2 regions of the Psychrobacillus sp. INOP01 genome follow, and region 1 is predicted to be linked to the other one. Evidence: riboswitches for the same ligand, from Rfam matches in the RefSeq annotation. Region 1 holds a riboswitch; the other holds the start of a gene.
The links. A riboswitch is a leader RNA that binds a small molecule or an ion and turns the genes downstream of it on or off. The one in region 1 is predicted to bind FMN.
Positions count from the first base shown of each region.

Region 1 (5,117 bases):
AATTCTCTTTCCTGAAATGGTAAAAATGAATTGATGGCAATAACTCTTTTTTCCCCTAGTATTTTCAATTGCTCCACTTGATCCTGCATAAGAGATAAAAGAGGCGAGACTATAATCACAGTTCCTTCCATTAGGTAAGCTGGTAGCTGATAGAGAAGGGATTTTCCCATGCCAGTAGGAAGTATAGCGACAACATCTTTTCCATCTATAATTTGCTCAATTACTTCTTGTTGACCTTCTCGGAAGTTTGCATGGCCGAACTTTTTCTGAAGAATTTCATATAATTTATTCATGAATTTGTTCTCCCTTTGTCAATGCTAAACGCACTTGAAAGTAACTAACTTCTGGTAATCTGTCTTTTATTAATGTAAGTTTTTTTGTATGTAACTCGTTTGATAGATGAAGAATTCCTTCTACTTGCTCACTAGAAATAAAAGGTGAAATAGAGAAGTTTTTATTGTTTGAGACTATTTCAATAACATGATCCTCTATTGTGTTAATCTTCAACTTTCTTATTCTAGCAATTTGTTCAATAGAATATCCCTTCTCAAATAGGCTATTTGTTCTAAAAGCAGATTCAGTTAGAGGTGAATCAATATGAATATCTTTAGCTAAATCGAATAACCGAGGACTTGTCTCCATCGAAATATTGTCTAACATACAATGTAAGCATTCTAAAAAAGTAATTTTGATATCCAAATCAGTCATTTGATAGTAGCGAGCCAGTTGTTCCCATGTCAAACCAGTTTTGTTATAGCCGCTGAATCTATAAACAAATAATGTTCTGTGTATGTCATCTAAAGTAGAATTTTCAAGTAAATGAAATATTTCTTGCTTAATATCATTCTTTAAGTTGGAGTGACGAAAATTATGCTGAATTAAAAAGTCTTTAACAAAATGCTGATTAGCAATATCCTTTTGATTTGGTACAAATTTTTTCTCATTTGCTTGAAACTGTGATAGCGTTTGGACAACCAAGTCGATTCTTTTCCAAAAGATTTGTTCCTTACCTCTATATTGCCAACCGTTTAAGCGAAGCTTTTTATCTTGAGGTAATGCTTTTACTCCTTTGTTAGTTATATAGACAAGTGATTCGTTTAACTGGATAAACTCTTCTTTAAACAAATCATTAATCGCTGTATCATAATCTTCCTTCGATAATTGTGGAAGGATAGAGAAAAAAGCATGAAGTTGAAAATATGTCACATCTTGAATAGTTTGCCCTGACTTTTTGCCTTTTAATAAATAATATGGAGCATTCTCAGAACGTTGACCGGTTATTTTATGTATAATAAATAGTAATATTTGATGAAAATGCATAGGAATACCTCTCTTTTCTGAAGTATTTTGGTTGAAATGTATGGAAAACATCTTTAGAATGAATACGATAGCATATTCGTTTTAGTAGTTACAAAGGAGAGAATATAATAATGGCAAAATATACAATTGTAGATAAAGATACATGTATTGCATGCGGAGCTTGTGGAGCCGCTGCCCCAGATATTTATGATTATGATGATGAAGGTATTGCCTTCGTTATTTTAGATGATAACATGGGTACAACAGAAGTTCCAGAAGAACTAATGGAGGATATGGAAGATGCATTTGAGGGTTGTCCTACTGATTCTATTAAAGTAGCAGATGAGTCTTTCGAAGGCGACGCACTGAAATACGAATAGTATATTGAATGGTGGTTGTGACTTTGTCATGATCACCATTTTTTAAAGATTAAGAAAGTATATAATAATGTCTTGTAACCACTGAATTCATGATAGTTTAAATAATGAATAGTACTAGTGATTTCCATTTCAGATGGAGACAAAGGAACGCTGGCTAAGACGCCACCTCGTGTGGCAACGCCTTCGTGACCAACATCCTGTTGGCCTACGCGTGGAACGGAAATCAGAGTATTACACTCCAAATTACTCTGATTGGAGCATTTTCTCTTAATCACTTCATTTTTTTCCTCTTAAAAAAGGTTGTTCCTCCTAATGGAGAAACAACCTTTTGTTAATTTGTATTAGGTTTCATATATGAATTAGTTACCTTATCAAGCAATGGTTTCATTCGTTTGAATAATACAATCATCACAATAGTTACTAATATACCTTTAATCAAATTAAAAGGTAATATACCGAATATGATAGTATTAAACAAGGCAGAACCTGTTTCCATTGGGAAATTTAAGAAATAAGTGTACATAGGTAAGAACACATAATAATTTAATACACTCATTCCAATCGCCATAGAGACTGTACCTGCTCCAAGACCAACCATAATCCCTTTTGACGTAGTAACTTTACGGTAAATCAGATACACAGGTGCTAAAAACAATATACTAGTTACAAAGTTAGCCATATGTCCCACAGGTACACCAGTTGGACTCCCTGCAAATAGCCAATCTAACACATTTTTTAAAAATGCAACTAGAATTCCTGCTACCGGACCCATCGTGATTGCAGCGATTAAAGCTGGTATATCACTAAAGTCCACCTTCAAATAAGCCGGTAAAACCGGTAATGGAAATGCAAGTAGCATTAAAACAAAAGAAATACTACTAAGCATTGCGACTGCTATAAGCATCCGCGTTTTGCCTTTTAACATAAAATCCTCTCTCCTTTTGCGATTCACTCCACAAGAAGAAAGGTTCAGCACGTTTGCATACTTAAAGAATCCCTTGAACTAATAAAGTCCAAGGGAGAAACAAGGTACACTTAAATAAGCGTATCCGTATAAGCATACGAAAAACGACTGCACCTTCACCTTCTCCCATCCAGACTATACTGTCGGCTTTGGAATTTAACCAAATCAACCTGTTAAGGTTCGCGGGCTGAAGAAATAAATTTCTAATACCGCCGGTCGGGAATTGCACCCTGCCCCGAAGATGAATCAATATTTTATTGTCCTTCAAGAATTATCTTGAATTAATAACATTTTATCAAATAAAAACAATATATGCAACAGACCTGTTTGTAATTAGGAAACAGCTTAATATGTTTTGTTTCAAAACAATTAATAATCCATAATCCAGAAAAATTTATAACCTTTTCCGACTAATTTACACTGATTCATAGAAGTTACATGGGCTATAATAACAAATATATTGGTTATTTCGCATTATTTGTGGGTTATATGTGAACCTGAATGGGCGGGCTTTCGACTCTTTTTTACTCCTCGGTAGGTTATTTATGGGCTATTTGCACAATTTCTATTAGGTTGAAAAGCACTTCAAAACAAAAAATGCCATGCTTAATTTAATAAGCAATGGCATTTTACGAAATTTATTTGGTTTGCATAGTAAAACCATTCGGTCCAATTGGAACTGGAAGTGGGCTAGTCATATCTATTCCATTCCAATTTTCTTGTACGACATTCTCTAATTGAATGGATTGATTAAAGCTTGCAGCTGTTAAGGAAAAAGCTTCTATAAATCGAGATGCCTCACCCGCATCAAATGATTCCAAGTTTAAAGGTTCATCGAAGTGCACTACAAAACCTTTATCCTCTTGTACTGTATAAGTAACATCATTCGGTATAACAGAAGTATAAATATCATTTTCCGGATTTTTCATACCTATCAAAGCTTCTGTTAGTGTAGTGAATGTATTATTAAAATTAGGTGTTAAATAAGTCTCTTCGTTAAAAGCCTTATACGCAAAATAATTTACCTTTTTCTCTGAACCTGTTAATACCACAGGTTCATCTAAAGTCCCGACCTGATCCCATTCAATCGGTGAGCCGTCTTCATTTACTCTTAATAATGAATCAAAATCACTAAAAATTTCATTGATAGAAGAGAGATATGGTGCCGCTGCTCCAGGGGCAGTATCGTAACCATGATCTACTGGTAAATAATGCTTTAACATTTTACCATCAACCAAAAAGTAGCCTTTGTAAGGATGATATTCTTGGAATCCAAGGGAAGTTTCATCAATCCCAAACGCATATTTTTCATATAGCTCCAAGCTATTCGGTGTCTTGCTTGGAAAATTATTTTCTATTTGTTCCTTAGGAATTACAATCGTGATTGGTACAGAAAGAGCATTTTCTAACAGAGAAAAATGAAAAACTGTTCCGCCATTTAAATCATTCTCGTAAACTGAAGTATATGGACTACCAAGCGGAACTATTTCAAACGGAGCCGCTACTTTTCCAGACATAACCGACATATCATTTGACTTTTCCTCTTCTACGTCACCAACAGTGGCTTCTTCATATATTTCCATCGTTCTCATATTATCGTTTGCCGTTGATGACTCTGCAGCCTTATCATTGGTGGAACTCTCATTATTATTTATATATGAGGAGACGAGAACTGTTAATATTAATACGGATGCTACGGAAATGATATAAGGCATCCATTTATTCATTGAAACTCCTATACGCTTCCTATTTTCAGTTTTCTCCTGAGTTTCTATCTCCGACTTTATCCGTTGGTATATTTCATCCTTCGAGCGTTTATCTGTAAACTTAGGCATATTATTTAATAGTTCATCTAATACACGATCTTCTGGTTTTTTCTCACTCATGATGAACATCTGCCTCCTTTTGCTTATCAGATAATCGCTCACGAAGTGCTTTTATTGCACGATGTTGCGTTGTCTTCACTTTCCCTTCCGACCAATTTAGAATTTCTGACGTTTCCGCAATCGAAAGCTCCTGGAAATACCGCATGATAATTACCATTTTCTGATCCCCAGTACAATCATCCAATGCAACTAATAATGTTCTCATCTCATCATTAAGTTGTACTAAATCTTCCGGTAGCATATCTGAAGATGCAAGTTGCATCGTTTCCCAGTCAAATGAGTCGAATAACCTCTTTTTTCTGACGGCCTGTTTTCTAAAATGGTCAATTGCTATATTTTTTGCTATTGAAAATAACCATGTTTTTTCTGAACTTTTTCCCTCGAAGCTACTATAAGCTTTAAGTACTCGTACATATACTTCTTGGACCAAGTCTTCCGCAGTTTGTCTATTTTTCACCAAATATATGAGAAACTGAAAAACATCTTGATGATATGTATCATACAAGCGGTGGAAAACGGAGTCATTCATAGGCTCCCCCCGTTCTTTCAATTAGTCGTTTCAAGTCCGTTTTTGTTACACGGCTTTTA
Region 1 is NZ_CP073315.1:3,921,092-3,926,208, reverse strand. It holds gene KD050_RS19280 (RecQ family ATP-dependent DNA helicase) at 1-293, opposite strand, end outside; gene KD050_RS19275 (YpbB family protein) at 286-1,320, opposite strand; gene KD050_RS19270 (ferredoxin) at 1,431-1,679, shown strand; gene KD050_RS19265 (ECF transporter S component) at 2,011-2,604, opposite strand; FMN riboswitch at 2,758-2,890, opposite strand; gene KD050_RS19260 (hypothetical protein) at 3,282-4,529, opposite strand; gene sigX (RNA polymerase sigma factor SigX) at 4,522-5,058, opposite strand.

Region 2 (5,117 bases), 220 kb from region 1:
GAGTATTATTGGGATTGCATCATTATCTATATCTACAGTTTTAATGCATCATATTGAGCCAATTTTAAGTGCACAGGATCCCTTATTAGTAGTAATTTCTGGTGGTGTTATGCTAGGTGTTGGTATTGGAGTTGTCCTACGTAACGGTGGAGCACTCGATGGAGCAGAAGTTCTCGCAGTCCTTGTTTCTCGCAAAGTACCTTTTTCAGTAGGAGATATTATTCTTTTCATAAATGCGTTTATTTTCGTAGGTGCAGGTTTTATTTATGGATTAGAAAGTGCTCTATATTCAGCTACAACTTATTACATAGCTAAAATTGTTATAGACGTTATTCAAGTAGGACTTGAAAATTCAAAATCTGTTCGGATTGTTAGTAAAAAATCGGAGGAAATTGGTTCTGCAATTCAGGATCGTTTAGGTCGTGGTGTTACATATTCCAGTGGCCGTGGTGGTTTTTCTAATGAAACAATGGACATTGTCACATGTGTAATCACTCGAATGGAAGAAAACAAATTAATAACGATTATTAAAGAAATGGACCCAACTGCTTTTGTTGTTATCACTGAAGTGGCAGAAGTAAGAGGTGGTAGCTTCAAAAAACGAGATATTCACTAATACAAAATACCCGTTAAATGAGTATTTAATCATTTAACGGGTATTTATTGTATAGAAATTATTATCGTTTTTTCTTCCCAAGATCCTTAATAGAAGTTTTATTTTTATCCACAACTTTTTCAAATTCTACTTGTACTCGGATACCATTTTCTTCTGTTTCTTGAACGCTAATTATTTTGCCTTTTCTTCCTTTAATTTTTAGTTCCTCATCTACTGCAGGGATAACTCTTAATACTTGAGTTAAAACAATTATATTTTTCTCCATAAAATGAACTGCAAACATTTCCATTTCCCCCTTTTTTTCTAAATTAGAATCTATGTATTTTATGATTTTCTAAAAGATATAGAACTTCGATAAGTTATAAAACATATTAGTTTATCGATAAATAGTTTAGTGTTAAACTATATTGGAAATAAAAATTTATTAAAGGAGTGTTACGAATGAGTAAACTTCAAGACAAAGTTGTAATTATTACTGGTGGTGCCGGAGGAATTGGGTTCGGAATGGCAAAAGCAATGGTGAAAGAAGGAGCAATCGTTACGATTGTAGATGTTAATGATGAAACAGGAAATGCAAGTGAAAAATTATTGCAAGAAATTTCTCCAAAATCTATGTTTGTAAAAGCTGATCTTATGGATCGTGAAAACTTACCTAATATCATTAAAACAGTAGTTGATAAGTACGGTAAGATAGATGTACTTGTGAATAATGCACATGCATCGAAACAATTGACGTTTGAGAACATTACACAAGCTGATCTAGACCTATCATTTGGTACTGGATTTTATCCTACATTCTATTTGATGCAGGCAGCACTTCCTTATCTAAAAGAAACGAAAGGAAATATTATTAACTTTGCTTCTGGAGCAGGGCTGGCCGGGCATGAAACACAAGCGGCATATGCAGCTGCAAAAGAAGCTATTCGCGGAATATCTCGAGTTGCAGCAAATGAATGGGGTCGCTTTGGCATTAATGTAAATATCATTAGTCCGCTGGCAAACTCAGAAGGGGTACAAGCATGGGCACAAGCACAACCTGAATATTATGAATCTGTAGTAAGTAAAATTCCAATGGGTCGCTTTGGTGATGTGGAAGAGGATATTGGTCGTGTAGCTGTGTTTTTAGCAAGTGAGGACTCTAGGTATATGACAGGTCAAACAATGATGGTGGATGGCGGATCCATCATGCTCCGCTAAATAAGAGTGATTTGTATGGAAAAAACAAATTTATTTAAACTTATTCATTCAAGTGAATTAATTTCAAACGAAAATATTGTCAAGTTTTCCTCTAAGTTTGCATATCCAGTTGGAATATCAGCAATTTTAGTATTAGCTCAGTTACGTACAAATGGACCGAAAAAACAAAGTGAATTAGCAGACATTCTTCAATATTCAAAAGGAGCAATAACCAATATTTCATCAAAACTTGTGAAATTTGAGCTTGCTGAACGACTGTATGATGAAGAAGATCGCAGGACGATCCATCTGAAGATAACCGCTAAAGGTCAATCAGCTCTAATTGAAGCACAAAAACTAGGTGAAGAAATATATGTGGAGTTATTTGAAGAATTAACCGAGGAGGAGCTTGACCAATATTTAAGCATACAGAAGAAAATATTAAATGGTATGAAAAATAAAAGATTGTCAATATAACCTTCTATTTACACAAATTTGTAATTCGTCAATTACCTTTAAATGAGGGAATTGGCGTTTTTTTATATCGTTTTCTTATTTTATTATTTTTTAGATAAGGGTGAGTCATCGTAATAAAAGTCTAACTTCCTTGCAAATAAATTCAAGTCTTGCTATTCTAATATCAGTTAAATAAATTATCCTTCGGGGTCGGGTGAAAGTCCCAATCGACAGTAAGAGAGTAATCTCGGAGCCTGTGAGCCGTAAAACGCATGATTTGGTGTGAATCCAAAGCCGACAGTTACAGTCTGGATGGGAGAAGGAGTAGGTCGCCTATTGTCTAGGTTTTTTTAGTTCTGCTAAAAAGACTTAACGAAAGGGCTTATTAAAGTATGACTTCTCTCGCATCCGATAAATTTTGGATGCGTTTTTTAATTGAATAATTATCCTTCGGGGTCGGGTGAAAGTCCCAATCGACAGTAAGAGAGTAATCTCAGAGCCTGTGAGCCGTAAAACGCATGATTTGGTGTGAGTCCAAAGCCGACAGTTACAGTCTGGATGGGAGAAGGAGTAGGTCGCCTATTGTCTAGGTTTTTTTAGTTCTGCTAAAAAAAAACGTAACGAAAGGGCTTATTAAAGTATGACTTCTCTCGCATCCGATAAATTTTGGATGCGTTTTTTAATTGAATAATTATCCTTCGGGGTCGGGTGAAAGTCCCAATCGACAGTAAGAGAGTAATCTCAGAGCCTGTGAGCCGTAAAACGCATGATTTGGTGTAAATCCAAAGCCGACAGTTACAGTCTGGATGGGAGAAGGAGTAGTTCAATGCTTTTTGAGAGTTAATGACAAAAGGCTTATTTGAATCTACCTAATTTTCCTCCGACACCTATGTGTACGGAGTTTTTTATTTATATGGGATTTACAATTTTCGCCTTAAAATACTTAGTAAAAGGAGGAAGCAATGTTTACAGGAATTATTGAAGAGCTAGGCACAGTAAAGAACGTTCAAAAAAGTGCAAGCAGTATGCAACTTGTTATACGTGCCGAACGAATTTTAGAAGACATAAAATTAGGTGATAGTATCGCAGTGAATGGTGTTTGTTTAACAGTAATTGAGTTTTCACAATTCCAATTTACAGTAGATGTTATGCCAGAAACGTTTCACGCGACTACAACAAAATTATTAAACAGTGGTTCAGCTGTAAACTTAGAAAGAGCAATGGCGGCAAATGGTCGATTTGGTGGTCATTTCGTTTCAGGGCACGTTGACGGAGTCGGTACAATTTTGAAGAAACGTCCTACTGCAAATGCAGTTTATATTGATATAAGTGTACCAGAAGAAGTGAGTCACTTTTGTATACCAAAGGGCTCCATTACGATTGATGGCACAAGCTTAACGATTTTTGAAATAAATAAATCGACAATAACCGTGTCCCTAATTCCCCATACAAATAAGGAGACCGTCCTAGGGATGAAAAAAGAGCGTGAACTAGTCAATATTGAATGTGACATGCTAGGAAAGTATATGCATCAATATGTTACAAATAAGGAATCGACTATTACACGAGATTTTTTAAAGCAGAACGGTTTTTAAGGAGATAATAACATGCTAAATACGATAGAAGAAGCAATTTCGGATCTAAAACAAGGAAAGCTCATTATTTTAGTAGATGATGAAAACCGCGAAAACGAAGGTGATTTCCTTTGCTTAGCAGAATTTGCAACACCAGAAAATATTAATTTCATGGCCAAGTATGGTCGAGGATTGATTTGTATGCCAATTCATGAGGAAATCGCACAGGAATTGCAATTACAACCGATGGTTTCTAACAATACAGATTTTCATCAAACTGCATTCACTGTGTCGATTGATCACGAGACCACATCTACAGGTATTAGTGCATTCGATCGTTCAGAAACAATGCTGCAAGTCATTAATCCACAAGCAAGTGCACTTCAATTTAAGCGACCTGGACATGTCTTCCCACTAATTGCAAAGCCTGGTGGTGTATTAGAAAGACGTGGACATACAGAGGCTGCAGTGGATTTTGGAACACTTTGTGCTTCAGCTAAAGCAGGTGTAATTTGTGAAATTATGAAAGATGACGGATCAATGGCACGTCTACCGGATTTACTTGAATTTGCCCAACAATTCCATATGAAAATTGTAACAATCGAAGAATTATCAAGTTATTTAATAAATATTAAAGCTAGCTAAAGGAGAGAATAAAATGGTAAAAACAATAGAAGCAAATTTAATTGGCACAGATTTGAAAATAGGTATTGTCGTAGGGCGTTTTAATGATTTCATCAATGCAAAGTTAGTTGATGGTGCAATTGATGGATTAAAACGTCATGGAATAGCAGATGATAACATTGAGGTTGCTTGGGTTCCTGGTGTATTTGAAGTTCCTTTTATTGCGAAAAAAATGGCTGAATCCCATAATTACGATGCTGTCATTGGTCTTGGAACTGTAATAAGAGGATCTACCACACACTATGATTATGTATGCAATGAGGCGGCAAAAGGAATTGCACAGGTAGGTTTACAAACTGGGGTACCGGTTATTTTCGGTATTGTTACAACAGAATCCATTGAGCAAGCAATAGAACGGGCAGGTACAAAAGCTGGAAACAAAGGATACGATGCAGCAATCTCAGCTATTGAGATGGCAAACCTTTTGAAAATAATGTAACTTCCGAGTCGTAATGTGAGAGAAAGCCAATGACATGCATGATTGGCTTTCTTAATAATTTTAGTGCTAATGTCTAAAAAACAATGAACAAAATAGTGCTTAAATTTATCCTAAATTTCTTGGATTTGAATATTAAGTAGCTCATCAGTCTCTGTCTTAAATTCAATTTTTA
Region 2 is NZ_CP073315.1:3,701,815-3,706,931, forward strand. It holds gene KD050_RS18050 (YitT family protein) at 1-616, shown strand, start outside; gene KD050_RS18055 (hypothetical protein) at 678-899, opposite strand; gene KD050_RS18060 (SDR family NAD(P)-dependent oxidoreductase) at 1,058-1,813, shown strand; gene KD050_RS18065 (MarR family transcriptional regulator) at 1,829-2,269, shown strand; FMN riboswitch at 2,445-2,576, shown strand; FMN riboswitch at 2,691-2,822, shown strand; FMN riboswitch at 2,939-3,070, shown strand; gene ribE (riboflavin synthase) at 3,211-3,843, shown strand; partial or broken gene ribB (3,4-dihydroxy-2-butanone-4-phosphate synthase) at 3,856-4,443, shown strand; gene ribE (6,7-dimethyl-8-ribityllumazine synthase) at 4,481-4,945, shown strand; gene KD050_RS18085 (DUF3889 domain-containing protein) at 5,056-5,117, opposite strand, start outside.
Region 2: it holds a riboswitch for FMN, as region 1 does, so the genes downstream of both, ribE (riboflavin synthase) here and KD050_RS19265 (ECF transporter S component) in region 1, are expected to answer to the same signal.